One region of the Lichenihabitans psoromatis genome, then DNA from elsewhere that is predicted to be linked to it. Evidence: riboswitches for the same ligand, from Rfam matches in the RefSeq annotation. Region 1 holds a riboswitch; the other holds the start of a gene.
What was found. Region 1 has a riboswitch for cobalamin ahead of EY713_RS08270 (ABC transporter substrate-binding protein). Riboswitches for the same ligand answer to the same signal wherever they lie in the genome.
Positions count from the first base shown of each region.

Region 2: another riboswitch for cobalamin. It lies ahead of EY713_RS14740 (DUF1636 family protein); the one in region 1 lies ahead of EY713_RS08270 (ABC transporter substrate-binding protein).

Region 1 is NZ_CP036515.1:1,779,370-1,794,419, forward strand. Features, by position in the region: gene EY713_RS08235 (SCO family protein) at 1-647, opposite strand, end outside; gene copC (copper homeostasis periplasmic binding protein CopC) at 778-1,146, opposite strand; gene EY713_RS08245 (PepSY-associated TM helix domain-containing protein) at 1,238-2,605, opposite strand; gene EY713_RS08250 (copper chaperone PCu(A)C) at 2,620-3,162, opposite strand; gene EY713_RS08255 (hypothetical protein) at 3,332-3,685, opposite strand; gene EY713_RS08260 (HoxN/HupN/NixA family nickel/cobalt transporter) at 3,837-4,913, opposite strand; cobalamin riboswitch at 5,005-5,200, opposite strand; gene EY713_RS08265 (hypothetical protein) at 5,473-5,664, shown strand; cobalamin riboswitch at 5,894-6,118, shown strand; gene EY713_RS08270 (ABC transporter substrate-binding protein) at 6,398-7,432, shown strand; gene EY713_RS08275 (FecCD family ABC transporter permease) at 7,432-8,469, shown strand; gene EY713_RS08280 (ABC transporter ATP-binding protein) at 8,466-9,275, shown strand; gene pucL (factor-independent urate hydroxylase) at 9,286-10,122, opposite strand; gene EY713_RS08290 (circadian clock KaiB family protein) at 10,272-10,637, opposite strand; gene kaiC (circadian clock protein KaiC) at 10,634-12,397, opposite strand; gene EY713_RS08300 (putative bifunctional diguanylate cyclase/phosphodiesterase) at 12,400-14,577, opposite strand; gene EY713_RS08305 (acetamidase/formamidase family protein) at 14,973-15,050, opposite strand, start outside.
Region 2 is NZ_CP036515.1:3,173,930-3,188,979, forward strand. Features, by position in the region: gene metZ (O-succinylhomoserine sulfhydrylase) at 1-949, shown strand, start outside; gene apaG (Co2+/Mg2+ efflux protein ApaG) at 1,057-1,449, shown strand; gene EY713_RS14730 (ArsR/SmtB family transcription factor) at 1,446-1,763, opposite strand; gene EY713_RS14735 (GFA family protein) at 1,989-2,402, shown strand; cobalamin riboswitch at 2,424-2,642, shown strand; gene EY713_RS14740 (DUF1636 family protein) at 2,767-3,198, shown strand; gene cobW (cobalamin biosynthesis protein CobW) at 3,195-4,247, shown strand; gene cobN (cobaltochelatase subunit CobN) at 4,257-7,565, shown strand; gene cobG (precorrin-3B synthase) at 7,856-9,175, shown strand; gene EY713_RS14760 (precorrin-8X methylmutase) at 9,229-9,801, shown strand; gene EY713_RS14765 (precorrin-2 C(20)-methyltransferase) at 9,798-10,538, shown strand; gene cobJ (precorrin-3B C(17)-methyltransferase) at 10,535-11,299, shown strand; gene EY713_RS14775 (cobalt-precorrin-6A reductase) at 11,281-12,042, opposite strand; gene cbiE (precorrin-6y C5,15-methyltransferase (decarboxylating) subunit CbiE) at 12,054-13,265, shown strand; gene EY713_RS14785 (cobalamin biosynthesis protein) at 13,262-13,663, shown strand; gene cobM (precorrin-4 C(11)-methyltransferase) at 13,660-14,421, shown strand; gene EY713_RS14795 (cobalt-precorrin-5B (C(1))-methyltransferase) at 14,426-15,050, opposite strand, start outside.

The DNA of each region.
Region 1 (15,050 bases):
ACATCGTTCATGCTGACGCCGCTCCAGAGGTCGACGCGGGGCGGTGCCCCTTTCACGCAGGCGTCGGGCCGCACGAGAGTCTCGAGCTTGGCGAAGACACTCGTTTCGGGCTCCTCGTAGGGCAGTTCGCCGACCAGCCGGCCCGTCTTGTCGAACAGCAGAACGCCAGCATAATGGTCCATGCTGTAGCCGCCACCCTCGGTTTGCACACGCCGATACGGAATGTGGTAGCGGTTGGCCATGGACGCGAGCTGCTGTTCGGTGCCGATGAAGCCACGAATGCGTGGATCGAAGGACGACAGATAGAGTTTCATCTGTTCGGCCGTGTCGCGCTGAGGATCCACCGTCACGAACACCACATTGAGCCGATTGGCGTCAGTTCCCATCCGCTGCATGACGTTGGTCAGTGTCAGCAACGTCGTGGGGCAGACATCGGGGCAATAGGTATAGCCGAAGAACATGGCGGTCGGTTTTCCGAGCATCGTCTTTTCGGTGACCGGGTCGCCGGTCATCTCCGTCATCGAGAACGCCCCACCGACGCGCGTGCTCGAATAGGGTGACCATTGCTGCACCGTAATGGCGGTGACGCCCGCTATAACCAGCAAGCAGAACAGACCCATGAGCAAGATGAACGTCGAACGCGGCATGGAGGCTCTCTTCAACGGCGAAACAGGGACAAGAGGACGATGCTGCCGTTGCCGGTCAGCGATGATATCGTGCATAGGCCCGGTCAAACGAGCCGCACCGATGATGATCGATGCGGCTCGTTTGAGCGGTTTACTTGACCGTGAACATGTAGGTCCCGTGGGTCTTGTGGCCATCCGTCGACAGGGCGTGCCAATCGATCGTGTAGGTGCCGGCCGCGAGCGTGTCGGACACCGGAACCGTCAAGGTCGTGTCGTCGCCTGCGCCGAGAGACGCCTTGCCGGTCGTGACGGCAGTCTTGCCCGGTTCCTTCACGGAAACGCCGGTGAACGCTAGGTTCAAGCCTTCGGAAAATTTCAGCTCGAGTTCTGTGGGCGGGGCTGCGACGCGACTGCCGGCGGCCGGGACCGATGAGGTGAGATGAGCATGCGCGAAAGCCGGGGCCGCAGCCCCGATCAGGCACAGGCTGGAGAGGGCGAGGGTGAGATTGAAGCGGGTCATCGTGGGGTTCCATGCGTGAGGGTGAAGCGAGGGGCCGCGATACGTCTGGCGGCTCAGAAACCGGACCGCGACGCTCGCGGCCCTTTGGATCTCAGGCGAAAGCACGCCGGAGCGGTGGGATGCTGCGGATGACGAGGAGATCGAAGGCCAGCATCAACAGGATGGCGAGCCCCGTGAGCGGGAACAGCAGGCCGAGCGCCGCCGCCGCAATCCAGAGTGCCCGATAGACACGCGTCTCGGCGGGGTAGGGCGGCACGCCGAGCCGACCGACCGGCCTGCGTTTCCACCACATGACGACGGCCGCGACCGACGACAGGATGATGGCGAAACAGGTGGCCAACATGACGAGTTGGTTCGCGAGGCCCCATTGCTGGCCCATATGGACGTTGATGCCGAATTCGATCGCTTTGCCGACCGGCCCGTAATCCTTGAAGCCGAGATCGACCAACGGCTTACCGGTATATTGGTCGAAATGGATCGTCCGTTCCTGGCCAAGATCGGCCGGATAGATCGCGGCCGTGTAGACCCCGGTCTCGTCGCCCGGGACCGACATCTCGAACCCGCGCATGATGCCGAGGTCATGAGCGTTGGCGACGGCCTGATCGAGACCGATCGGGGGCGTCTTCGTCGGCGTCGAGGCCGGCACGGGCGCCGTCTGCATCACCCAGCCGGGCTTGGTCGTCGCTTCGCTCATCGGGATGCTCGAGGACGGCACGTCGTCCCAGAGCGCCGGCGGATAATTCATCCCCGCCTGCGAGGCATAATCCTGCATGTGGGTGCCCCAGAACTTCGACCAGGGCATGCCGGTGAAGGCAAGGAAGAAGATCACGACGCCCGCAAAGGCGCCCGTGACCGCATGCACGTCCCGCCACCAAATGCGCTTCTGCGGGGTGCCACGCACCGTCATGACGCCGCCAGATTGGCGGCGTGGCCACCAGAGATAGAAGCCTGTCACCACCAGGACCAGAGCGAAGCCGGCGACCGCCTCGATGACGTAACTCGCGTAAGTGCCGAAATAAACGAGGCTATGAAGCTTGCGAGTCACGAACATGAACTCGTTGTTGGCACTCACCGTATCGAGGATCTCGCCCGTATAGGGGTTGATGTAGACGAGGGTCTTACCCGCATCTCCCTTGAGCGTGACGAGGGCCGACGCGGTTGGGCTGGCGGGTTCCGCGTAGGATTTCAGCTGTGTTGCAGGGACAGCCGCCAACGCTTTGTCGACAAGGCGGCTCGGCGGCTGCATCGGCGTCGCCTCCGCTTTCACCACATTGCGATAGGCGAAAGCCGTGTGATTGATCTCGCTTTTGAAGAGATAAAGCGAGCCGGTCACGGCCAGCAGGATCATGAACGGGACGCTCAGCAGTCCGGCGTAGAAATGCCAGCGCCAGATCGCTCGATAGAGCGACGAGCGGGGAGCGGACGCCGGCACGGCGTCGAGCGACAAGGTCTTGGACACGGGCTTCCTCCCCCTCAGTCCATGTCCATGCCGGGCATCGATTGCCCTGCATGACCGGCCTTCGTGCTCGGTTGCACAGATGGCGTCTGCGACGGTCCCTTGGCGCCCATGCCCTCGACATCGAAGCTCACCGTCACCGTCCCGGCATGGTCGAACACCAGAGTGCCCCCGATCGTCTCGCCTTTTTTCAGGCCTTTTTTCAGGCCGAGGAACATGATGTGTTTCGACGACGGATCGAGGGTCAGGCGGCCACCGGGCGGGATGTCGAGTGGGCCGGTCGGGCGCATGGTCATGATGCCGTCGGTCGTCGACATCTGGTGAAACTCGGCCGTGGTCGCGGCCTCGAGCGACCCGCCGGTCAAGCGATCGGCGACAGTGCCCGTGTTGATGATCGTGAGATAGCCGCCGGCGACTTGCGCGCCACCGGGCGTCGCACGAGCCCAAGGGTGTTCGATGACGAGATCGCCGACTTTCACGTCATGCGCCGAAGCGGGCGCGCTGGAGAGCAGGGACAGAGATGCGAGCACAGCGAAGCCGGCCGCGTGAACCTTATGCATGGGAGATGTCCTGAGTTACCCGACACCAACCCGGTCGCCGAAGCGCAGACGCTGCGTCGAGCGATGTCACCGGACACGAGCCGCGACGCGACGCGAGTGTTCCGATGCTGCTCGAGAAGCGGCCGGGTGATGGTGCGGACAGAAAAGAAAACCGTTGGCGTGTCTCAGGTCACGCGGACGGAGGCCCCTGCGGTTGGCGGGGCGAGCGCGCACGCGCTAGACGGGCCGCCCAGGACACGACGGCCGAGCGGAGAACGGCATGGCTGGCGGGTGTGACGATGGTCGGACATGGGGCGCTGGAGGTCAGGATCGGCGCCGACAAAGCGCATTGATCGCAGCAGTCGTGATGCGTCGGGTCGCTCGGGTTCGATGATGAACCGCCGCCGTCCGCGTGGCAGATCGGCATTGCGACGCCGGGGATGGACCCGAAGGACGGCATCAGATCGGAGGGAGCCGCCAGCGCTCGTCCGACGCCGGCAAGCGTCAGGACGATCATCAAAAGTGCGGCAATCGCGTGCCGCATCGATGAGCTTCGGAAGGCTGTCACACGCCTAGACGCAACCAGAGAAGGTGACCTGTCAAGACAATCCTCCGGCTGCACCTTGGACGCTTTGTCTCACGAAGCAACGACCACGGCGCGGCGACCTTTGATGGTACTGGTGCCGCGCCGGCGGTCACGACTGGTGACTAGGCTTCGGCGAGAGGGCGACATCGAACTCGTCCAGTCGCTTCATCTTGTAGACCGCGTAAGACACGACCCAGGCCGCGATAAAGATGCCGATAATGACGAAACCGAGATTGTTGAAGTTGTCGTTAAGCGCGCCGATGCCGTCCCAGAATGTGCCCTTCAGGTCGAGCTTGTCGCCGATCAATCCGAGTGCCTCGATGCCGCCGATCAGCAACGCAACCATCACGGAGACGAGCGTGATCGTCATGTTGTAATAGAGCTTCCGCATGGGTTTCACGAAAGCCCAGTTGTAGGCGCCAAGCATCATCACGCCATCGGTGGTATCGATCAGCGACATACCTGCCGCGAAAAGTACGGGAAACACCATAATGGCGGTGAGCGGGACGCCCTTGGCGGCTTGAGCCGCCGAGACGCCGAACATCGCGACTTCGGTCGCCGTGTCAAAACCGAGTCCGAACAGGAATCCCAGCGGGAACATGTGCCAGCTTTTGGTCACCAGCTTGAAGGCTGGACGGAAGATTCGAGCCAGGAAGCCCCGATTGCCCAACAAGATGTCGAGATCCTCTTCGACATAGACGCCTCCGGCTCGGACGCGCCTATAGCTCCGGTAGATGGAGGCGAAGATGACGATGTTCATTGCCGCGATGATGAGGAGGAAAAGCGCCGATATGCTGGTGCTGATCGTGCCGCCGACCGCCTGAAACGATTGGAAGCTCGCCAGCGCCCCGGTCGCGACCGCGACGAGAGCCGCCACGATGACCACGATGGCCGAGTGACCCATGGCGAAGAAGAAGCCGACCGACACCGGTCGCTGGTTATCCTGCATGAGTTTGCGGGTGACGTTGTCGATCGCTGCGATGTGATCCGCGTCGACCGCGTGGCGGAGACCGAGCCCGTAGATCACCAGTGCCACACCCAACAGGGTCGGATTGTCATGGAAGGCGATAAAGGCCCAGATCCAAGCTCCAACGTTGAGGATGGCGAGGACGACATAGATCGCGATGAGACGCCCTTTAAGATCGGGGCTGCTCTCGTCGAGGAGTTGCCTGATTCGATTTAACATGGATGATGCTGCCTTGTGACGTTGCAAGTCATCGCAAACTGGCCCCATGACATTGGGGTTCGCACACCAGGACACCCCGCCCGGCGATTCTGCTTTGACGTCCAAGATGGCAGGTCTCCTGGCTCGCGGGTCGTTGCAGCCTTCGCCTTCCCGGGTCCATGCAGCCCAGTGGCATTGTGAAGGAAGCTCGTCGCTTACAGTTGCGGGGGCAGCCGCGGCAAAGGCGTTACCGCCCGCACCACGTTCCCTTTTAATCCCTCGCGGGCACCATCAGCTTCAATTTGACGAGCCTGTCGCGTTCGGGTCAAGCCTCTTTCCGACACGCGTGTCGTTGCGATGTGGGCAGTGCTTTTGCAGCACCGTTCGTCAGTGATGCGCGCGGTTCGGTCGATCGCGCGACATCGTCCGGGCTCCTGCGACGACGAGTCCCTGTCGTTTCAACCGATGTTGGTTCTAAATTGCGGGAGCAGGCAGAGGATGTCTGATTCCTCGACAGTGAGCTCCTGCCGGACGATGCCGGGATCGGGCATCTGATCAGGCGCACGGTGGGAGGTCACCCTTGTTCGTCGACTTTCAGAACCAGTTTCCCCATCCGGGACCGTGGGAACCCAAGCCGCGGAAAGTCCGCATCACCAAGCGCCAGGAAAAGATCGTGATCTGGCTGATTTTCTTCAATCTGCTGATGTTGCTTTTGGCTCCGGTCGCGGGCTTCACGATTTTCGATGCCGTGATTGCCCTGCTGAGGCGTTGAGCCACGATCGACAGCATTCCGATCCGATGGCACGGTAACGGTCCGGCGAGGCGTGAAGCCGACCGGCCAGGGTGAGCGCGTCATTCAGTGTGCGAACCAACGATCGCTCTGTGAAGTCCCCCTTGTGTCCAAAAATGTTATAATATAACTATCGCGGCGACTTCACTTTCGGCTGCGATGCGGTGCCTTCTGCTTCGAGCCGCCCGATTGACCGATGATCGAACGGACAGCTATGATCAAGCTTGACGGTTCCCGAGAGGGATTAAAAGGGAACATGGTGAGGCTCGCGCCAAATCCATGGCTGCCCCCGCAACTGTCGGCGGATCGCTCGACGCCCTTGGTGATGTGTCATCACATCATGCCACTGCAAGCTCCGTCACCGGCGCAAGCGGGAAGGCAGGTCGAACAGCCAAGATCCGCGAGCCAGGAGACCTGCCGTCGCAGTGAAATCCATCATCCGGGCGGGGTTGTCCGGACGCAGGAGCGATTGCGATGCAGCTTCGACGCCGCCTTCTTCGACCCCAATCCGTAGAGATTGCGCCACCGCCTCGCGTTTGATGGGCGCGTTTCGCTGACGCCGTAGCAGACCGGCCGATCGTGCGTCGCGTGCCGCGACGCCGGCGAAGATCCCGCTCTCTGTCTTGTCTCACCCCTCGTTCGACCCCAGCGGTCGCGGCCTTGCTGGCTCGCGCCGTGCGGCTTGTTGGCGCCCAAAAAAGTAAGGATCATGGCCTTGTTCAATCAACGACGATTGCGGTTCGCTGTTTTCGGATCACTTGCCTATGCCATCGTTGGAGGGGCATCGTTTCCGGCTGCAGCAGCCACGATCTATCCCCTGACGATCAAGAATTGCGGCTCGACCTTGACGGTCGACAAGGCCCCGCAGCGGGTCGTTTCGATCGGCCAGAGCACGACCGAAACGCTGCTTGCGCTCGGTCTAGCCGACAAAATCGTTGGGACGGCGGTCTGGTTCGGGCCTGTGCTCAAAGCCTACGAGGCCGATAATGCCAAGATCAAACGTCTGGCCGATAACGATCCGAGTTTCGAGGCCGTCGTGGCGCAGCAGCCCGATTTCGTCGCCGCACAATATGAGTGGCACATCGGCCCAAACGGCAGCGTCGGCAAGCGCGAACAATTCTCGGACTTGAAGATCCTGGCCTATGTGTCGCCCGCCGATTGCGTCGAAAAAGATAACACGACGGGCGGCGACGGCGTCCGCAAGCAATTGTTCACGATGCAACTCGTCTATCAGGAGATCCACGAACTGGCCGCGATCTTCGATATCAGCGACCGGGGCGACGCGCTGATCGCCGACCTCAAAAAGCGCGAGGCCGCTGCTGTGGCGACGGCATCGGGCAGCAACGCCAAAGCCGTGCCGATCGTGTTCTGGTTTTCCAGCAAGGACGTGAAAGGCGACGCCTTCGTGGCCGGCAAGAACGGTGCTCCCGCCTTCATGATGCAGGCGCTCGGCGTCCGGAACGTCATCACGACGGAGGATGAATGGCCGCTGGCCAGTTGGGAAAGCATTGTGGCGGCCGACCCTCGGGTGATCGTCATCGCTCGAATGGATCGTCGCCGCTTTCCGGCCGATGCTTTGGACGTCAAGCTGAAGTTCCTCGGGACCGATCCGGTCGTGAGCCATCTCGACGCCGTGCGCAACAAGCGTTTCGTCGTCTTGGATGCGATGTCGATGAACCCCTCGATGCGGACCATCGATGGTCTCGAAGCGTTGGCTGACGGCATCAAGGCGCTCGGCCAGCCTCAGTGATAGACCCGCGGATCATTACCGATACATGGGCAAGCCGCGTCGGGCTCTTGGTTGTGGCGGCCGTAGCGCTTCTGGGCGTCATCGCTGTTGCGGTGTCGATCGGCGAAATGAAGATCCCGCTGGGCACGACGCTCGGGGCCGTGAGCAACAAGTTGTTCGGGACCGCATTTCCGCTCAGCCCCATTCAAGAAGGCATCATCTGGGATTATCGGTTCAGCCGCGCGCTGGTGGCAGCATCCTGCGGCGCGTCACTCGCGCTCTGCGGTGCGATTCTCCAGGCTCTGCTCCGCAATCCTCTGGCCGAGCCTTTCGTGCTGGGGATTTCGGCCGGCGCGTCCACCGGGGCCGTCGTGGTGCTGATCGTCGGCTTCGGCGGTGGCCTTCTTTCGTTGTCGGGCGGCGCGTTCCTCGGCGCCGTATTGGCCGTCATGCTCGTCGCGATCCTGGCGGCGGGCTCCGGCGGGGGCGGCGATCGAATTATCCTGGCCGGGGTCGCTGGATCGCAGCTCTTCAATGCCCTCACGTCCTATATCGTCACCACCTCGGCGAGTGCCGAACAGGCGCGCGGCGTCATGTTCTGGCTCCTGGGCAGTCTCGGAGGCGTTCGCTGGCCGGATGTGTATCTGGCGGCTCCCGTCGCCGTGGCGGGCCTCATCATCTGCACCGTCCACGCACGCGCGCTCGATGCCTTCACGTTCGGGGTGGATGCGGCCGCCTCGCTCGGCATTCCGGTCACCCGCGTCCGCGTGGTCTTGTTCGGTCTCACGGCGCTGATGACCGCCACCATGGTCAGCCTCGTCGGGTCGATCGGTTTCGTCGGACTCGTCATCCCGCACGCGGCCCGTTTCCTCGTCGGGCCGAGCCATGCGCGCCTGTTGCCGGCCTCGGTCATGATCGGGGCGATCTTCATGGTGCTGGCCGATATCATCTCCCGGATCATCATCCCGCAGCAGGTCTTGCCGATCGGCGTCGTCACGGCCCTGTTCGGTGCGCCCGCCTTTGCGTTCATTCTCTATCGGTCGAGGGTGTCGGCGTGAGCATCGCGGCCAGGAATGTCCGCTGGATCGTGTCGGGCAAGATCATCGTTGATGATGTCACACTGGACGTCGCGCCCGGCTCGATGCTCGGCCTCGTCGGACCGAACGGATCGGGCAAGTCGAGCCTGCTTCGATTGATATGCCGCCTTCGCAAGGTCGCCAGCGGCGTCATCACCTTGGGCGAGGTCGACGTGACGGCCCTGTCGCATGGCGACATCGCCCGGCGGGTCGCCCTCGTGGAGCAACAGGCCACCACCGATGCTCAGGTCACCGTCCTCGATGTGGTTCGGCTCGGCCGCACGCCGCATCGGGGACCCCTCTCCCCGATGACGGACATCGACAGGGCGGCGATCGAGGCGGCGCTGGTCCACGTCGATATGGACGGCCGTCGCAATCAGCCCTGGACGACCCTCTCGGGCGGCGAGCGCCAGCGGGTTCAGATTGCGCGGGCGCTGGCTCAGACACCGACCGAATTGCTGCTCGACGAGCCGACCAACCATCTGGACGTGCAGCACCAGCTCGAGATCCTGTCGCTTGTCGCCGATCTGCCTGCCACCAGCATCGTGGCGCTGCACGACCTCAATCTCGCGGCGATGTTCTGCGACACGATCGTCGTGCTCAAAGGCGGCCGCGTGGTGTGCGCCGGTAAGCCGGACGCGATCATCACGGCCGATATGATCCGGGATGTGTTCGGCGTCGAGGCGCATGTCGCGCCTTCGGCGCGTCACGGCAAGCCGCTCGTGCAATTTGCGAGGCCCGCCCGCTTGCGCGATCGGGGTGTTGCCTTCGACGAATCGAGCCTCTAGCGAAACCGCCTTACCGGCCGACGGTGCACTCGATTTGCCCATGGGGCTCGTCGGTCGAGGTGAACACGCGATTGGGGTTATCCAGCCCAAATGCACCGAGGTTGACCGGCAGGTAATGCTTGTTCGGGCAAGCCATCCGGATGCTCTCGATCTCGGGCACGTCCTCGAGCGCCGCGCAAGCCATGCGATACATGCTGTCTTGCGCGCTATGGCTGTATGTCGTCGCAAAGACGCGCATAAAAGCCGCGACGACGCGGGCATTGGCGGTCGCGAAATCGCTGGGATCGCGTGACCAGCGCCATGTTGCGTCCATGCTGGTGGCAAGGATGCGGTCCTGCGTTTCGGGCAGCGTCGTGTAGGTGTCTTTCACGTAGTTCGACCACCCCGAGGCGGTCGCCTTGAGAAAGGTGAAACCCGAAAGCCCGGATGTGACGTGATCGCCGTTGCGATCCATGACGACGCTGGCGGTGCCCTGGCCGTTGGCCTCCAGCGTGAAAGCATGTGGATGCGGGGCGCCATCCACCGTCAGGCGGGTCCAGCGGATTTCCCGAGCCGAGACCGTGGAGCCGGTCATGCCGGGATATTGTTCAAGAAGGCGCACGGCCACGGCACGGCAGAAGACTTCCGGACCCGCCTCGAGTTGCTCGCGCGCCACCACATTGACGACGTTCTTGATCGTATCAGTCGACACGGTGGTGGTGTTGTCGGCCTCGACATAGGCCGGCGCGATATTGCCGGTCAGCATGGCTTGGATCGTGAGTTCGCGAACCTCGCGATGGTCGCCATCGCCCGACAGCCGCATGACGCGGACGCGGCCTTTGCCGTAGGTGCTGTCCAAAAGCTGCATGGGTTTCTCCAAGAGATGGGGCCGCGACCCTCCCCTCGTCTCGCCGTGCGTGGAAGGTCGGACCAGTAGAACTCAATGAGCAGCATCCGAGAACGCGCTCAGGGCTGACTCGCATGATCTGCGCCAGCATCCGCATCGCGCTCTTTCGGCTACCCTGGCGGCGCGGCGTCTTTCAGACAAAGATCGCGAATGACGCCCAATAAGTGGAGATGATCGGCCAGATCGCCCATCAACACGATCCGTTGATGCGCGTTCACGCCGATGAGGGTCGGCGTTACCACGACACCGGCCGTGAGCGCCCGCTTGGGTTGCGAGAACACATCGACGATGTCGAGCGACGGTACAAGCAGTTGGCCCTGCAGAACGTCCATCACGCGCGCGAGATTGATCTCCGCGCGCTGAGAATTCGGCGTCGCTCGTGCAACGTAGAGGGTCAAGCGTGCCAGCGTCTCGGGACGGCCTTCGCCGGGCACCTTTTCGCGACGGTCGGGCATGTCGGCGGGTTCGACCGTCATCTCGGGTTCACGGGAACGATGGTGGTTCCGCCTTCGGTGACCGGTCCGTCATCGTCGCCCCGGCGGAGGCTCAATCGATCGATCGCGTCGACTCGGCTGGTTTCGAGGCGGCTCTGTTCTGACGCGATCAACAGGTCCACCTCCTTCTGTTTCCAGCCCAGTTCGAGGTTCGCGGCCTCGACATGGGCGCGGGCCTCCGAAATCTGCCGATCGAGCGAGAGACGCGCACGCTCCGCGGCGATCTGTTCGAGAACGTGGAGCCGCTTGACGGCGACTTCCTTCTGGGCTCGAGCGCTGCCCATCAGCACCTCTCCCTCCGCGACATAGACCTCGACCAGATCGATCCCCGACGCGTCGAGCACCAATTCACGAACCTGGTTCGAATGTCCGGTCCCTCGCGATTTGACGATCGTCAAAGCACGGTTGCGTTCGCCGTCGCGCGCCACATAAGACACGTGCAGCCACGTGTCGGCGATCGTCGAAATTTGGCTTGCCGACAACTCAGTGGTGCCGCTCACCTGATCGAGCAGCGAGATGCAGACGACGGAAATTTCTTGGGATTTGGCGAGATCGAGCAAGCTCTCGCAGATCATTGCGGAGAACGGGTAATCGGCTTTCATCAGCGCGGAGATGGGATCGATCACGAGGCACTTCGGATGACGCGTCGCCAGCACGTTGCGGATCGCGACAAAATGCTCCTCTGGGCTGCGCCCGGACGAGAGAAACGATACGATGGTCAGCAACCCGGACTCGATATGCGGCGTGAGGTTCATGCCGATCGACAGCATATTGGCGACGATCTGTGCCCCGCTCTCGTCAAAGCTGATCACGACCGCATGCTCGCCGCGCTCGCAGGCCGCGAAGGCGAATGTGACGCCGAGGCTGGTCTTCGAGGTTCCGGGTGAGCCCGAAATCAGGGTACTGCTCCCACGGAGATAGCCGCCGTTGAGCAGGGCGTCGAGCCGCGGAACTCCGGAGGATACGCGGCCTGTATAGGTGGGGTAGCCGACCCGTATGCCCTTGAACGCGATGACGTCGATCCCAGACGCGCCGATCACGACCGGAACCGGATTACCCGAAAAACCGGACCCACGAAATTTAGCGATGCGAATCGTGCGCGAGGATCCGGTCTCGGTGACGATCTCGGCCATGATGACGAGGCAGTCGGTCATATATTGTAGAAAGTCGGCGCGGATCTGGTCCCGGTCTCCAGCCCCGAAGATCTTCACGGTCACGATCGCTGAAATCTCCGACCGCTTGATCCAGCTATCGAGGCGCAGCAATTCTTGCCGCTCCAGCCGCTCATCCTTCAGGCTGCTGAGCAGCATGTCGATGCCGTCGAAGACGACGTTTCGCGCACCGGTCTCGACGATCAACGCGCTGAGACCGGCAAGCAGGCCCGCGAGATCGAACGCACCCGTCACGACCGCGTCGTCGGGAATGCGGGCATCGATAAAATGAAATTGGTTGGACTCGAGCGTATCGACGTCCCAATCGAAGGAGGCGACGTTGCTGCGGATGCGATCGATCGGCTCCTCGAAGGTCACGAAGATGCACGGCTCGCCGCGGTCGGCAAGGCGATTTTTAAGGGTCTGGAGTGCAAACACGGTCTTGCCGGCACCGGCACTCCCGACAACAGCCGTCAACCGGTTCTTCGGTAAGCCGCCACCGCTGATTTCGTCGAACCCGGCAATGCCCGTCGCGACTTTCGAGATCGCCCTGCCGCGCGCCTCTACGGTTCCATGATCCGATGCCGTCATCTTCATCCTAGTTGCGCTCCCGTGACGGCGTCCGGTCCCGTTGGTGATCCGGGCAACGCTTGCTCCACGGGGCCTCGCATTGGAAGTCTCACGTTATGGGCTAGCATCCACGTAAAATCTTCGGCGACAAGCGGCATACTGAACAGATATCCCTGCCCGACGGCGCATCCCTCTTGCTGCAGAAATGCGCGCTGCATGTCGGTTTCGATACCCTCCGCAACCAACGCTATTCCCATGCTCCGCGCCAAGGAAATGATCGCCCGGATGATCAAGGCATCGGTTGATTCCAGCACGAGCTTCCGGACGAAGATCTGATCGATTTTGAGCTTATCGACGGGAAAATCGCGCAGGTAGCGGAAAGTGGCATGCCCGCTGCCGAAATCGTCGATCGCGATCGTGAATCCCATGGTCCGCAAGGCGTGAAGCGACGCCATGATCTGCGGCGAAGGCTCGACCAACAACCCTTCGGTCAAATCGATTTCGAAATTCGCGGCATTTGCCCCTTGGCTTTCAAGAGCCTCTGCGACGAGGGCGACGAATCCCGGCTCGATCAATTGATTGCCGGACACGTTCACGGCCACGGGTGGGGGCGCCAACCCGGCACTCGTCCAGAGCCGATGCTGGCGAAAGGCTTGTTCGAGAACCCATCGGCCGAGCGGCACAATCAAGCCCGATGTCTCGGCAAGCGGAATGAACCGATCCGGTCGTTGCATCCCGAGCGTCGGGTGCTTCCATCGCACCAGAGCTTCGGCAGATACGATCCGGCCGGACGCAAGCTCGACGAGCGGCTGGTAATGGAGCTCAAGTTCGTCGTTGGCGATCGCATGTTCGAGCGAGCGCGCCAGGACGGCCTCGTTGCGGTGACGATCGTCCTGCTCGGGTGAATAGAGCATCGGGGTGTTTCGGCCGGATTGCTTGGCCCAGCGAAGCGCGAGTTCGGCCTGGGTCATGACTTCGCTGGCGATCCCTTTGTCGGCCATCGTCTCGGTCTCGAGCCGCTGGTGGAAGGTCGCACCGATGCAGGTCAGAACCGTCAGCCACTCCGTCCCGATCTGCATCGGTTGCGCGAACGCCTCGCGCAACGAGCCGACGCAGAGCGACAAAGACTCTTGGTCGGCGCAGTCGGGGATCATGATCGCGAATTCGTCGCCACCAAGACGGGCCGCGACACCACCGATCGAGGCGGCGAGTTTGGCAAGTCGCTTCGCGGTTTCGCGCAGGATCGTATCGCCGGCGATCTGGCCGAGCCGTTCATTGAGCGCACTGAAGGCCGAAATGTCGCTACAAATCACAGCGCAAGTCGCGGATTCAGACCTCTCTGCCGTCAGTTCCGACTCGAGCGCTTGCAGCCACGCCGCGCGGGTCAGCAAGCCCGTGAGCGGATCACGAGACGCTTGGTTCGCGATCTCGCTCTCCCACCGTTCCTCGGCGCTGGACTCGATCGCGATGCCGTCCCATACGATTTCGCCGTTGGGCGTGCGGCGTGGCATCGCCCTACTGCGAAGCCAATGCAGAGTACCGTTGGAAGCGACGAGCCTGAACTCTTCCCGAAAGACGGACATGCCGGCTGCTGACTTGCGGATTGCGGCATAGACCGCGTCGTGATCGTCCGGGTGGACAAGATTGTCGAAGGTTCGCATGACTTGGCTGTTATCAATTCCAAGCATCTGAGCGACAGACGCGCTGCGATAGACGGTATCGATTGTCCCATCGCTTCGCATGATCAAGCGATAGATGTATCCCGGAAGATGCTCCGCGACGCTTGGGAGGTTTGTGTCGACCTCTCCAATTGTTGCAGCGGGATCACCGGTCACGTCCGTCGGCCGATAGATACTGATGAGATGCGTCACCCGCCCCGAGGCATCTCGGATAGGGTCGATCGAGACGTCGGTTCGATAAGGCGTCCCGTCTTTTCGAGTGGTCACAATCGTGCGGCGGATGCCTCGGCCTTCCGTGAGGACGGCCTGCATGTCCGCCTTGACGCTCCGATCGGTCTTTAAGCCGTCGAGGACAGCATCGTCGCGGCCGACGAGATCCGCGATCGGATGGCCGCACATGGCGCTGAAGGCTGCGTTTGCATAGGAGATGACATGCTCGCCTTGAACCATCGCCGTGACGAGAACAGGCCAGGAGACACCATCGAGAGCCTGATAGAGAGGGGGTGGGGCAGGCTCCCTCATGAAGCGGCGGCCGATGACGGGGCGGAGGACGACGAGGCGGACGATGTGGAGCGTCGCGTCGAGAATCCGACGATAACTGCTGAGGTCCTCATCACGTCCGCAATGATCGATCTATCATAGGCTTAAATCTCCAGCACGTGAGCGGACCGCACTCTCACATCGCCGTCATGGCTAAAATCTCACACAATATATAATATATGTTAGCGCCATTCGCTCGAAAGCACCAGCCTACCTTAAGCTGAACCTTAAGGCTTTGCCAGGCGCACCCGCGTCCTGACAACCAGATCTGCCGAAGCGCGTCGTGATGTCCACCTCTCTCCGTTCTAAGGCTATGACCGACACGCAACATCACTGCGGCGGCCACGTGATCGCGATGTCGACCCCGGGTCGCAGTTTCAGGTGAACTGAGCCAGGATCGCCTTTGATACTTTACAAATATAAGTATACTTTGGGTTGACCATCTGGGTACAGCG
Region 2 (15,050 bases), 1.4 Mb from region 1:
CGCGCGCGCCACGGCCACAGGAATGGCGGCCGTGACGGCCGCGATGATGGGGCAGGTGCAGGCGGGCGATCATGTCGTGGCGGCCAAGGCGCTGTTCGGGTCCTGTCGCTACGTGGTCGAAGAATTGTTGCCGCGGTTCGGCGTGGCGTCGACCCTGGTCGACGGCGAGGATCTCGATCAATGGCGCGCTGCCATGCGGCCAGAGACCAAGGTGGTCTTTCTGGAAAGCCCAACCAACCCGACCCTGAGCCTCGTCGATATCGCGGCTGTGGCCGAGATCGCCCATGCGGGCGGCGCTTTGCTCACGGTCGATAACGTCTTCGCCACGCCGATGCTGCAGAGCCCCTTCGAACTCGGCGCCGATTGCGTCGTCTATTCGACCACCAAACACATCGACGGGCAGGGGCGCTGCCTCGGCGGCGTCATCCTCGGCTCGCAGGACTTCATCGACACCAAGATGCAGACCTTCCTGCGGCAGACCGGGCCGGCTCTGTCGCCGTTCAACGCTTGGGTCATGTTGAAGGGGCTCGAAACGCTGCCATTGCGCGTCGCGGCGCAAGATGCGAGCGCCAGCCGCATCGCCGATTTCCTGGCGGATCACAAACAGATCTCCCGCGTCATCTATCCGGGCCGCGACGACCATCCGCAGGCCGAACTGGCTCGGCGTCAGATGAAGGGCGGCGGGACGCTGGTGGCGTTCGACGTGGTCGGCGGTAAGCCGGCGGCATTCCGCTTCGCCAATGCACTGAAGGTCATCCTGATCTCGAATAATTTGGGCGATGCCAAAAGCCTGATCACCCACCCGGCCACGACGACGCACCAGCGTCTCAGCGCCGAGGTGCGCGCGGGTCTCGGGATCAACGACGCCATGCTGCGGTTGTCGGTCGGGCTCGAGGACGTGCATGATTTGCTCGAAGACATCGGCCGGGCGCTCGACCACGCCGATTGACCATCACGGTGAACGCCGCTCGCAAAAGAACGCTCGAAGCCATTTTTTTGCGGCGCGTCCTCTAGTAAGGTCGGTCGGCACGATACGGCTTTGGGCGGAGCTTCGGCATGTATACGGCAGTAACGCACGACATTCAGGTCTCGGTCTTCCCCGAATATCTGGCGGACCGGTCCGACCCGAAGAACGACCGCTATTTCTGGGCTTATACGATCGAGATCGCCAATATGAGTCGGCTGCGGGTTCAGCTGCTGTCCCGCTACTGGCAGATCACCGATGCAAACGGCCATGTCGAGGAAGTGCAGGGACTGGGAGTCGTGGGGGAACAGCCGGTTCTCGAACCCGGCGAGTCGTTTCGCTACACATCGGGCTGTCCGTTGACGACGCCAAGCGGCATCATGACCGGGACCTACCATATGGTCGACGACGCCGATCACACCTTTCCGGTCGCGATCCCGCCCTTCTCGCTCGACAGTCCGCAGGCCAAGCGGGTGTTGAACTAGGCCGATAGGCCTTCGCAACACGCATTGATGAACTGCTGGATCAGTCGCGCGCGCTCGACCTCGATGCGGCAGCGAAGACTGCGCCCTTCCCGGGTCTGCATGACCAGTCCGATGCCGATCAACTGCGCGAGATGATGCGACAGCGTCGATTTCGGAATCCCGATCCGATCCTGGATCTCGCCGACGGAATGGCCCGTCTCGCCTGCTTTGACCAGCAGGTTGAAGATCTGCAGCCGGTGCGGATGGCCGAGTTCGGCAAGGCAGCGGGCCGCTTCCTGAAAAGCGAGTGGTTTTTGAGACGGTTCGAGGCTCATCAACATCCTTTAAGCGAGGATGGAGCGGCGGCTGCCCGTCTATCGACGCGTGGGTGCCGCGTGTTGGTCTGATCGGTGATGGTCAAGATCAGCCTGTGCAATGGGCCCCGCCACAGACCGATGGATGAACGATCGAACAGACGAAACACTGCACGTGCCCTCGATTGGTTTGATAGTTCTAGAATATTGGGAATATAAGGTTTCGGTCAATCCCGGAGCTTCCACATGTCTGTTCAGACCGTCCCCTCTTTGACAACCGGAAGCTGTCTTTGCGGCGGCGTCCGCTTCGCCATCCACGGACCGCTGCGTCCCGTGACGGTCTGCCATTGCATCATGTGCCAACGGGCCAACACTCACGATGGAGCCTATACGGCTTGCGCGCCCGATGCGCTGGAGCTGCGTGAAACCCGCAAGCTGAAATGGTATCGATCCTCGCCGTCCGCGCGGCGCGGCTTTTGTTCGGGCTGCGGCGCGCAATTATTCTGGGAGCCGACGGCTCGATCCCACATCAGCATATCGGCCGGCAGCCTCGATCGACCCAATGCTCTGGTGGAGGGGCGACATATCTTCTGTGAACAAAAGGCGGACTATGAGCCGGTCGCGGCTCTCCACTCCGCTGCGGTTCCGGCTTGCGATTGACACGCTCGCCCACGACCCGCTACCACAAGCCTGTCCAAAGGTCCCGCAAGGGATGGCCTGGCAACAGGCCTAGGGAATGCGGTGCGGGCCTCGGCCCAAGACCGCAGCTGCCCCCGCAACTGTAGGCGGAAAGTTTCGGCGTCATCAGAGCCACTGGGTTCCGCGCGAGCGGCCCGGGAAGGCGACGTCGAAGCGTTCGTATCCGCGAGCCAGGAAACCTGCCTCAGGTCACAAGAAGCGCGCGCCGGGCGGGGTGTCCTGGAGGCTGTTCGGTCGAGCCGTATGCTTTCGACCCGATGATCCGGCATTTCTGCTGGAGCGCACCACCCGTCTGAACGCGCCGTGATGGCGTGAGGAGAACTGGGTGGAGCCGACACCGACGATCCCCGATCACGACGCCGCATCCGCTCCTGTGCGGGTGATGGTTTGCACGACATGCCGGGCCGAAGGCGAGCCCAGCCTGCCGATGGAGGACCGCGCCGGTGCGCGCCTCTTCCGCGCCCTCTCCGACGCGACGAGCGAGGATGCCCGCGTCGACCTCGTGCCGGTGGAATGCCTCAGCGTCTGCAAGCGGCCCTGCACGGTGAGTTTCGCGGCGCCCGGCAAGTGGACCTACATCTACGGCGATCTGCCGGCCGAAACCGCCGCGCCGATCATCCTCGACGCGCTCAAGCTTTATGCGGCCGCCCCGGATGGACTGATCCCGTGGAAGCTGCGGGTCGATGCCATCAAGAAGGGCGTCGTGGCCCGTCTGCCGCCCACTCCCGCGTCCGAAACAGGAAAGACCCTCGTATGACATTGCTCGCCAAGGTTCCGGTTACGGTCGTGACGGGCTTTCTGGGTGCCGGGAAGACGACCCTCATCCGCCATATTCTGGAAAACGCCGGCGGTCGCCGTCTGGCGCTGGTCATCAACGAATTTGGCGACGTCGGGGTCGATGGGGACATCCTACGCTCCTGTGGGATCGAGTCCTGCCCGGAGGAAAACATCGTCGAACTCGCCAATGGCTGCATCTGCTGCACGGTCGCTGACGACTTCGTGCCCGCTATCGAAGCCCTGTTGGCGCTGACGCCGCGCCCCGATCACATCATCGTCGAGACATCCGGTTTGGCCTTGCCGAAGCCGCTCGTCAAAGCCTTCGATTGGCCGGGGATCCGGGCGCGTCTGACGGTTGATGGCGTCGTGGCGGTCGTCGATGCCGCCGCCGTTGCGGCCGGCCGCTTCGCCGACGATCCCGAAAAGCTCGCGGCGCAACGGGCCGCCGATGCGTCTGTGGATCACGATAATCCGCTCGAGGAGGTCTACGAGGATCAACTTCTCTGCGCCGACCTGATCGTGCTGAACAAGACCGATCTGGTGAGTGCCGAGGACCTCGGCCGCGTGAAAGCCGAGATCGCCGCCACCATTCCGCGTGCCGTCAAGGTTGTGGCGACGCAGGACGGCATGCTCGAAGCCGCGATCCTGCTCGGGCTCGACGCCAAGGCCGAGGACGATCTCGCGGCGCGGCCCTCGCATCACGATGCGGAAGAAGGCCACGACCACGACGATTTCGATAGCTTCGTGCTGGCGGTGCCGGCGCTGAGCGACCCGGAGGGTCTGCTGGCCCGCCTCGCAGAGGTCGCGGCCAAGCATGATGTGCTGCGGATCAAGGGTTTTCTCGATCTGCGCGGCAAGCCGATGCGGCTCTTGGTGCAGGGTGTTGGCACGCGGTTCCGCCAGCAATTCGACAGGCCTTGGCGGGCGGGCGAGGTTCGGCAGGGGCGCCTGGTTGTCATCGGCCAAAAGGGCATCGACCGTGCGGCCATCGAGGCGGATCTCTCGGCCCTAACGGCGGAGGCAGCCTAACGGCCGACCATGCATCTGCTGCAAACCCAGGAACGCACGCTCGACGATGAGGCGGCCGCGATCGATCTGGCCCTGAGCCCGGCCGATCTCGTCGTCCTGTCGTTTACAGACAGCGATCTTGCCGTGTCTGCAGCGGCGTTCGACGCCATAGACGGCCAAATGCCGAGTCTTCGGGTCGCCAATCTGGCGCGGCTCAAACATCCCTATTCGGTCGATCTCTTCGTCGAGACACTCGCGCCGTATGCGCGTTTCGTTCTGGTTCGCTTGCTCGGCGGGCTCGACTATTGGCGTTACGGTGTCGAAGAGCTCGGCGCGGCGGCGCGGCGCTACGGCTTTCACCTCGCCGTGGTGCCTGGCGACGGCCGTGAGGATCTGCGCCTCGACAAGGCCTCGACGCTGCCGCAGGACGATCTCCGACGGCTCTGGGCCTATTTCCAATCCGGTGGTTCGGCCAATATTGGGCAAGCCTTGCGGTTCATGGCGTCGCGCGCCGGTCACGCGATGGCGTGGGACGAGCCCAAGCCGGTCCCGCATGCGGGGCTGTTCGAGGCGGGATGTCGGGCCGCTTCCGACACGGCGCCCCATGCCCTGATCCTGTTCTACCGCTCGGCTTTGCTGGCCGCCGATACGGCGCCGATCGAGGCTCTGGCCGATGCGCTCGCGGCGCGCGGCGCGCGGGTCACGAGCCTGTTCGCCACCAGCCTCAAGGATCCGGACAGCAAAGATGCGATCCGCGCCGCGCTGCAATTTGATCCGCCGCAGGTCATCCTCAACACCACCGCGTTTTCGGCGCGGTCCGGTCAGCGGGCCGCCATCACAGATCGGGCCAAGGTTCCGGTGCTGCAGGTCATGCTAGCGGGCGCGACCGCCGAACAATGGTCGGCCTCGACACGCGGTCTTGGGGCCGCCGATCTCGCCATGAACGTCGTGCTGCCGGAGGTGGATGGTCGCATCATCGCAGGGGCGATCTCGTTCAAGGCCGATGCGGATCGTCGGTCCGATCTCGAATTCACGCGGATCGTCCATCGCGCCGAACCCGACCGGATCGCGCATGCGGCCGACCTCGCGATAGCCTGGGCCAAACTCGCTCGCAAACCGCGCCACGCGCGCCGAATCGGCTGTGTGATCTCGGATTATCCGGGCCGCGACGGCCGCACCGGTTACGCGCTTGGTCTCGATACGCCCGCCAGCGTCCTGACGATCGCCGATCACCTGCGCGAGGCAGGTTTCTCGATCGGGGCGATGCCGGATTCCGCCTCGGTGATGCGGCAACTCACGGCGGGTGATCGCGCGCCGGTTCTGTCGCTGGCGGACTACCGTCTTCTCTTCGAGAGCCTGCCGCCCGCTTTTGCCGCCTCGGTCATGGCCGCCTGGGGCGATCCGGGTGACGATCCGGTCGTTAACGACGGGCAGTTTGCTTTTCCGATGCTGCGCTCGGGCACGTTCCTGCTCGCGGTGCAGCCCGATCGCGGTGCGCCACACAACCGGCGGACCGATTATCACGACACCGCGCTGCCGCCGTGCCACGCCTATGTGGCGTTCTATCTTTGGCTGAGGGTCGTCGAGCAAATCGATGCGATGATCCATCTCGGGACGCATGGCACGCTCGAATGGCTGCCCGGCAAAGCTGTCGCGCTGAGCCAGTCCTGCGGACCGGAAGTCGTGCTCGGCCCGGTGCCGGTCGTCTATCCGTTCATCGTCAATAATCCGGGCGAGGCCGCGCAGGCGAAAAGGCGTATCGCGGCGGTCACGATCGGGCATCTGACGCCGCCGCTGATGGAGGCCGGTCATCACGGGGTGACGCTGGATCTGGAAGCCCTGTTCGACGAATACGCTCAAGCCGTCACGCTCGATCAGCGACGCGCAAAGGTGCTGGCCAAGCTCATTCTGGACAAAGCCGCCGAGAGTGGCGTCGCGACCGACTGCGGCCTCGACGCGACGGCCGACCCGGATGCGACCCTGGCGGCGCTCGACGCTTGGCTCTGTGACATCAAGGAGATGCGGATCGGCGACGGTCTCCACGTCTTCGGTCGAAACCCGGCCGCCGTCATTGAAGGCGCAGAGGGCTGCGGGCCGGCTGAATGTGCCGGCCTTCTGACGGCGCTGGATGGCGCGTTCGTCCCGCCCGGTCCGGCCGGAGCGCCCTCGCGTGGGCGGCTCGACGTGCTGCCGACGGGCCGCAACCTGTTCACGGTCGATCCCCGTGCCGTGCCGACCCGGACGGCCTATGATCTCGGTAAGGCGCTGGCGAGCGAGGTCATGACGCGATACGCGCAGGATCACGGCGACTGGCCGCGCAGCTTGGTGCTCGACCTTTGGGGCAGCGCCACGATGCGGACGGGCGGCGACGATCTCGGGCAGGCTTTCGCGCTGATCGGCGTGCGTCCACGCTGGGATCCGGCGTCGAGCCGCGTTCTCGGCTACGATATTCTTCCGTCTGCGCTCCTCGACTGGCCGCGGGTGGACGTGACCTTGCGGATTTCCGGGCTGTTCCGCGACACCTTTCCCGAGCAAATCGCGTTGTTCGATGCCGCGAGCCGCGCGGTCTCGATGCTGGATGAGACGGCGGACGACAATGCCCTTGTGGCGGCGGCGTGCGCGGGGCCGGACGGCGCGCTTCCGCCGCGTGTGTTCGGCGCCGCGCCGGGGCAATATGGCGTCGGCATCGCCCGCACGATCGCGGCAGGCGCCTGGGAGAACCGAAGCGAGCTTGGCGAAGCCTATTTGGCCGCGACCTCGCATGCCTATGGGGCGGGCGAGGGTGTCGAGGCGAGCGCTGCTTTCCGGGCGCAGGTGGGCTCGGCCGATGTTTATCTCCATGTGCAGGACCAGCCGGGCGCCGATCTGCTCGATGCGGCCACCTATGCTGACCATCAGGGGGGCTTCGCGGCAGCCGCCTCCGCGCTCGGCAATACGCCCGCGCTCTATCAAGCCGATACGAGTGTGCCTGGACGGCAAGCGGTGCGTAGCCTTGCCGAAGAGATCGCGCGGACGGTGCGCGGGCGCGCCGGCAATCCACGCTGGATCGCCGGACAGATGCGGCACGGCCATCGCGGAGCGGCGGAGATTGCCGAAACGGTCGATAATCTCTTTGCCTTTGCGGCGACGACAGACGTCGTGCCGAGCCGGCATTTCGATCTTCTCTTCGAAGCGACGTTAGGCGACGAAGCCGTGCGGGATTTCCTGTGCGACAGCAATCCGTTGGCGGCCCGCGCCATCGCGGAGCGCTTCACACAGGCGATCGACCGGCAGTTCTGGACCTCTCGCCGCAATTCCGTCGCCAGCATTTTGGCCGAGATGCTGGAGGGAGGCGCGTGAGCGGGCTCCCTCCCACAACAGAGGACACCGGGAGGCGCGTGAGCGGGCTCCCTCCCACAACAGAGGACACCGGGAGGCGCGTGAGCGGGCTCCCTCCCACAACAGAGGACACCGGGAGGCGCGTGAGCGGGCTCCCTACCAAAGCAGAGGACACCGGGAGGCGCGTGAGCGGGCTCCCTCCCACAACAGAGGACACCGGGAGGCGCGTGAGCGGGCTCCCTCCCACAACAGAGGACACCGGGAGGCGCGTGAGCGGGCTCCCTACCAAAGCAGAGGACACCGGGAGGCGCGTGAGCGGGCTCGGCGGGATGCGGGTCGGCTGGTGTCCGGGCGCGTTGCGGCCGATGATGGCCGGTGACGGCCTCCTGGTCCGTCTCAAGCCACGCGCCGCCGGGCTTTCGGCCTCGCAATGTTTGGCGGTCGCGGACCTCTCGCGGCGATTCGGGAACGGCATCATCAACATCACCGGACGTGGCAATCTGCAGCTCCGGGGCGTGCAGCCTGCAGGGGTCGATCAGCTGGTGTCCTGTCTCGATGCCCTGAATCTCCTCGATGCGACACCGGACGGCGAGGCCGTCCGCAACGTCATCGCGAGCCCGCTGGCGGGTCACGATCCCGATGCGCTGGTCGACATTCGCGCAATCGTCACAGCGCTGGAAAATCGACTGGCGTCGGATCCCGCGCTCTGGCGCCTGCCGCCGAAATTCGCGTGGAGCGTCGATGACGGGGGCTATCTCTCCGTTGCCGATCGGCCGGTCGATGTCGGGTTCGAGGCGATGGTCGGACCGAATGAGGTTCGCTTCGCGATTCGGCTCGATGGCGGTGACGTCGTCGGCTCCTGTTTGGCCGATGCGGTCGTACCGACCGCTCAGGCGCTGGCGGCCGCGTTTCTCGAACTCTGCGCCGTTTTTCAGCTCGAGCCTCACCGCATGCGTGATCTCGTCGCGCGTTGCGGTGCCAAGACCATCTTGGCGCATGCGGGCGTCTCCCGGGCGGACATTCCGGCTCGGGAGCGCCCCGAGCACCTGCCGATCGGAGTGGGGCGGCGAGCCGCCTCGTCGTGGGTCGGGGTCGCGCCGCCGTTCGGTCGATTGGAGGCCGGTGGCCTGGCGGCTTTCGCATCCGCGGTCGCCAGCGGCCCGATCCGTGCGACGCCCTGGCGCACCCTGCTGGTTCCGGGGCTGGACGAAGCGGAGGCGGACCGGATCTGGGCGAGCGTTAGAGGAGAGTTCGGTGGGGCCTCGGGCCTTATCGTCGATCCGGCCGATCCGCGCCTGCGGGTCGCCGCCTGTTCCGGCGCCCCCGCCTGTCTCCGCGCCACGACGCCGGTGCAGGAGGATGCCGGAATCCTGGCTGCCGCGCTGATCATGCCAGGCTCCGGCACCCTGCTGCACGTCTCGGGATGCGCCAAGGGCTGCGCCTATCCGGAGGCCGCGGCGATGACCTTGGTCGGGAGGGAGGGCATCTATGATCTCGTGCGCGACGGCAAAGCGGGCGACCGACCGGAAACGCAAGGGCTGACCCGCGGCGACATGCTCGCGATCATGGTCGACCGGGCACAATCCGTGGGATACGCAGCATCCTCAAGGCTCCGGGAGCAAGCGTTCTGACCACCTATGATTATATCCGCGATGGCGCGGAGATTTATCGCCGCTCGTTCGCCATGATCCGCAACGAGACCGACCTCACTCGCTTCTCGCCGACGGAAGAGCGGGTCGCGGTTCGGATCATTCACGCCTGCGGCATCGTGGAAGCCGTCAACGACATCCTGTTTTCACCCGGCGCGGTGGATTGCGGCATCGCGGCCTTGCGTCAGGGGGCGCCCGTGCTCTGCGACGCCCATATGGTGGCCGATGGCGTGACGCGCGCGCGGCTGCCGGCCGGCAATGCGGTGATCTGCACCTTGCGCGATCCGCGCGTCCTGGCTCTGGCGCAGGATCTCGGAACTACACGGACGGCCGCCGCCATGGAGCTTTGGCGCGAGCATCTGCCGGGATCGGTCGTGGTGATCGGCAATGCTCCGACCGCTCTGTTCCGCCTCCTCGAATTGCTGGATGACGGCGTCGGCGCGCCGGCCGTCGTGGTTGGGATGCCGGTCGGCTTCGTTGGAGCCGCCGAATCGAAAGATGCCCTGTTTCAAGATGGCCGCGTGCCAGCCATGATCGTCAGGGGTCGTAAGGGTGGCAGCGCGATGGCGGCGGGGGCGGTGAATGCCCTCTCGAGCGCAACCGAATGACCAGCCTTTCACGCGCGGGGCGGCTATTCGGCATCGGGCTCGGCCCCGGCGACCCGGAGCTCGTGACCGTCAAGGCGATGCGTTATCTGCAGCGCGCGACCGTAGTGGCCTACTTCGCCAAAGCGGGACGGTGCGGCATCGCCCGCACGATCGCGACCCCATGGCTGTCGCACGGCGTTCGCGAGCTTCCGCTCCACTATCCGGTCACGACCGAGATGCCGTTCGACGGAGACGATTACGTGTCGCTGCTCGGCGCGTTCTATGCCGACGCAGCCGATCTTCTCGCGGTCGACCTCGCGGCCGGACAGGATGTGGTGCTACTCTGCGAGGGCGACCCGCTGTTTTATGGGTCGTTCATGCATCTCTACAGTCGGTTGAGAGAGCGTTTTCCGGTCGAGATCGTGCCAGGGGTGACCGGCATGTCCGGGTGCTGGACGGCCGCCGGCGAACCGATGACCTGGGGCGACGACGTGCTGACCGTGCTGCCCGGCACGCTGGCAGCCGGAGCCTTGCGCGAGCGGATGACCGCGAGCGATGCGATTGTGATCATGAAGCTTGGGCAGAACCTGCCGAAAGTCCGCGCCGCGCTGGATGCGGTCGGCTTGCTCGATCGGGCCATCTATGTCGAGCGTGGCACGATGGAGGGTCAGATGATCCTCCCCCTGCGGGAGAAGACCGACGATCACGCGCCCTATTTCGCCATCGTGCTCGTGCCCGGGCAGGGGCGGCGGCCATGACGGGTGGATCGCTCGCCGTCATCGGCCTCGGGCCGGGACCGGCCGACTGGCTGACGCCCGAGGCCTCGAGGCTGCTCGGCGAGGCGACCGATCTCATCGGTTATGAACCTTATTTGGCGCGTGTCGCCGACCGGCCCGGCCTGATGCGTCACGCGTCCGACAATCGGGTCGAACTCGACCGGGCGCGACACGCTTTGGCGCTGGCCGCCTCAGGGCGGCACGTCGCGGTCGTCTCGGGCGGCGATCCCGGCGTCTTTGCCATGGCGGCGGCCGTGTTCGAGGCGATCGAGGCGGGAGCGCCTGACTGGCGCGGGCTCGACATTCGGGTCGCTCCGGGCGTGTCGGCCATGCAGGCTGCCGCAGCTCGGCTCGGTGCCCCGCTCGGCCATGATTTCTGTGTCATGTCGCTCTCGGATAATCTCAAGCCCTGGGCCATCATCGAGAAGCGGCTGCGGGCCGTGGCCAACGGCGACTTCGTGCTGGCGCTTTATAATCCGGCCTCGAAGGCGCGGCCGACGCAACTCGCGGACGCGTTCGCGCTGCTGCGCGATCTCAAGAACAGCGACACACCGGTCGCCTTCGCGCGCGCGGTGGGTCGACCCGACGAGCGGATCGTCATCACGACGCTCGAGCAGGCTGACGCCAGCCTTGCCGACATGAGCACGCTGGTGCTGATCGGATCGAGCGAGACACGGCTCGTCTCGCGCCCCGACGGTTCGGCATGGCTGCTCACGCCGCGTCATTACGGCGTGCCGCGTTGAGCCTCGATCCAGGCCAGCACGGCGGCGAGATCGTGCAGGACGAGGCCGCTCTCCCGGCTTGGGGGGGCGATCAGGATGACCGGGAGCGCCAGGGCGCGGGCCGCCAGAAGCTTGTCGAAACTTGCGCCGCCGCCGCTGTTCTTCGTGACCAGCACGTCGATCCGCTCGGCGTGCAGCAGGTCGATTTCCTGGTCCACCGGGAAAGGTCCCCGCGCCAGAATCACGCGATGGTCGGGCGGCATATCGGCGGGGGCGGGCGGGTCGATTGTGCGGATCAGGTAATGGTGCTGTGGCGCAGCCAGAAAGGCTGCGAGGCCGAGCCGGCCGCTGGTGACGAACACGCGTTTTTGCGTCGAGCCCAGCGACAATGCGGCCTCGTCCAAGCTGGTGACGGTCGTCCAACGGTCGGTCGGCTCGGGTCGCCAGGGCCGGCGCGTGAAGGTCGCGAGCGGGATTCCGGACAATCCCGATGCTGCCGCCGCATGGGCCGACATACGCGCCGCGAAGGGGTGCGTGGCATCGATCATGGCGTCGATGCGGGTGTGGCGCAGATAGTTGACCAGTCCCTCAATGCCGCCGAAGCCGCCGATCCGATGCGGAATGGGCGGGAGCAGGGGCGTCAGCGTCCGACCCGCCAAGGACAAGATCGGTGCGACGTCACTTCTGCCCGCAAGCGCACGCGCCAGCGCGCTAGCTTCGCTGCTGCCGCCGAGGATCAGAAGTCGCAGCGGTTGGTGTTGCACGGGGTCATCCGATGAAGCCGGCTCCTTGGCTGACGCTGGTCGGCATCGGCGAGGATGGCCTTGATGGGCTGTCGTCTGCCGCACGACGCGCCGTGATGCAAGCCGAGCTGGTCGTCGGCGGCCGTCGGCACCTCGCTTTGGTGGGCGACACGCCGGGCACACACCTGCCGTGGGGCTCGCCGATCGAGGCAACCTTTCCGGCCATTCTGGCGCGGCGCGGCAGCCCCGTTTGCGTCCTGGCCAGTGGTGATCCGTTTCACTACGGGATTGGCTCCGTTCTGGCCCGGCATGTCGATCCGGGCGACATGACGTGCCTGCCGCATGCCTCGAGCTTCAGTCTGGCGGCAGCCCGCCTCGGTTGGGCGCTTCAGGATTGTGGACTGGTGACGCTGCACGGTCGCCCGCTGCAACGGATCGTGCCGTTTTTGCGTCCCGGCAAGCTCATCTTGGCGCTGTCGTGGGACGAGACGACCCCGGCGGCGCTTGCAGCTTTACTCGTGGCACGCGGGTTCGGGCTGTCGCGCCTGACCGTGCTCGAAGCGATGGGCGGACCGCGCGAGCGGATCACCTCCGCGCTCGCACGAGACGTCTGCCTCGACCGTGTCGATCCGTTGAATGTCGTCGCGGTCGAAGTTTTGGCCGACGCGACGGCACGGGTGCCGCCGATAACGCCGGGCCTTCCCGACGACTGGTTCGAGCATGATGGCCAGATCACCAAGTCACGCATCCGGGCCCTCACGCTATCGGCTCTTGCGCCTCAGCCGGGCGGTCTGTTGTGGGACGTCGGAGCCGGATCGGGATCGGTCGGCATCGAATGGATGCTGTCGTGTCCCGACAATCGCACCGTTGCGATCGAGTCCGATCCGGTTCGCGCCTCTCGTGTCGCCCGCAACGCGGCATCGTTCTGGCTGGCCGATCTGCGCGTCGTCGAGGCACGTGCACCTGACGGACTGCAGGATCTTCCCCGGCCCGATGCGATCTTCATCGGCGGCGGCGTGACATCGCCTGCACTGCTCGACTTTTGCTTGGGCGCGCTCGCCCCCGGCGGTCGGCTGGTCGCCAATGTGGTCACGCTCGAGGGCCAGATGCTGCTCGGAGCCGCCTTCGCGGCGCATGGCGGCGATCTCGTGACCGTCAACATCGCTCAAGCCGATCCGGTCGGGCGCTTCCATGGCTGGCGCGCCGCCATGCCGGTCACCCAATGGGTCTGGGTCAAGCCATGACCCGCCTGGTTGCGATCGGGGTCGGGTGCCGCGCCGGTTGTGCGGACGACGCCATCACGCGGCTCGTCGAACAAGCGCGTGCGGCTCTGCCGGCGCGCTATGCCGCATGCGGGATGGCGCTTTACACGATCGAAGACAAACGCCACGAGGCAGGACTCGTCAAGGCGGCCGAGCGCCTTGGCCTCACGCTCGCATTCCTGTCGCGCGACTTGTTGCGGGACGCAATGCCGGGTGTCGCGACGCGTTCGCCCGCTGCCGAGGCCCGGTTCGGTGTCGCATCGGTTTCCGAGGCAAGCGCGCTTGCCGGGGCAGGGCTAGGCGCGACCTTGCTGGTCAAGCGGATCGCCGCCGAGGGAGCGACCTGCGCCATCGCGGCGCCGCCGGAGGACACGCCATGACGGTTCACTTCATCGGGGCTGGCCCCGGTGCGCCCGACCTCATCACGATCCGGGGGCGCGACCTCATCGCAAGCTCGCCGGTCTGCCTCTATGCCGGATCGTTGATCCCGGCGGCCTTGCTGGATCACTGTGCGCCCGGCACCCGCATCGTCGATACGGCGCCGCTCAGCCTGGAGGGGATCGAGGCGGAGTTCCGACGCGCTCACGCGGCTGGGCAGGACGTCGCCCGCCTCCAATCGGGCGACCTGTCGATTTGGAGCGCGCTCGGCGAACAGATCCGGCTCCTCGACCGACTCGGAATTCCATACACGGTCACGCCGGGCGTCCCGTCCTTCGCGGCGGCCGCGGCAGCGCTTTGCACTGAATTGACCTTGCCGGCCCTCACCCAATCGGTCGTCCTGACCCGAACCGGCGGCCGTGCGTCGGCGATGCCGCAGCGCGAACAGCTCAGCGCCTATGCGGCCACGGGAGCCACGCTGGCGATCCATCTGTCGATCCACAAACTCGATGTGGTGCTGGCTGAGCTGATCCCCTTTTACGGCGTGGATTGTCCCGCTGCGGTCGTGGTCCGCGCATCGTGGCCGGATGAGCGCGTGTTTCGTGGCACCTTGTCGAGCCTGGGCGCGGCGGTGGCGGCCGATCCGGTCGAGCGCACGGCACTCATCTTGGTCGGTCCGGTTCTCGGCTCGGCGGATTTTCGCGCGAGTGCACTCTACGATGCCGATTATCACCGGCGTTTTCGCGGCGGCATGGCCTGAGCTGTCAGGCAGTGGTGCGGCAGCCGCTTTCGCCGACGACGCGACCGTCGCGGTCGATCAACACGATATCGAGATCGATGCCCGGACCGAGTGTCGCGGCGGCCGTCTCCCAGGCCGAGGTGGCGACGGGTCGCCCAAGATCGATCCCGCGTTGCTGCATCACATCAAAGGCTTGAGCGATGGTGTTGACCTCCCTGATTAGCGTAACGTCATCCTGCGTGGCGCCGATGCTGACCGCCTTATCGCTCAACCAGGTCCGGTCGACCTCGCCGCGTTTCGAATGAAGATCGAGGAGGCCCTGGCCAAGTTTGCTGATCTTGGCCACGCCGCCCGCGATCGTGACGCGGGGAACCGGATGGCGGCGGAGATACTTCAACATGCCGCCGACGAAATCCCCCATGTCGATCAAGGCGGGGTCGGACAGTGCGTAATGAGCCTGAATGGCCTTTTCCGAGGTGTCGCCGGTCGCGCCCGCGACATGGGGCAAGCCAAGGGCGCGCGCTACGTCGATGCCACGATGGATGCTATCGATCCAGGCCGCGCAGGAATAGGGAATGACGATGCCGGTCGTGCCGAGGATCGACAATCCTCCGACGATCCCGAGACGACCGTTCAAGGTCCGCTCCGCC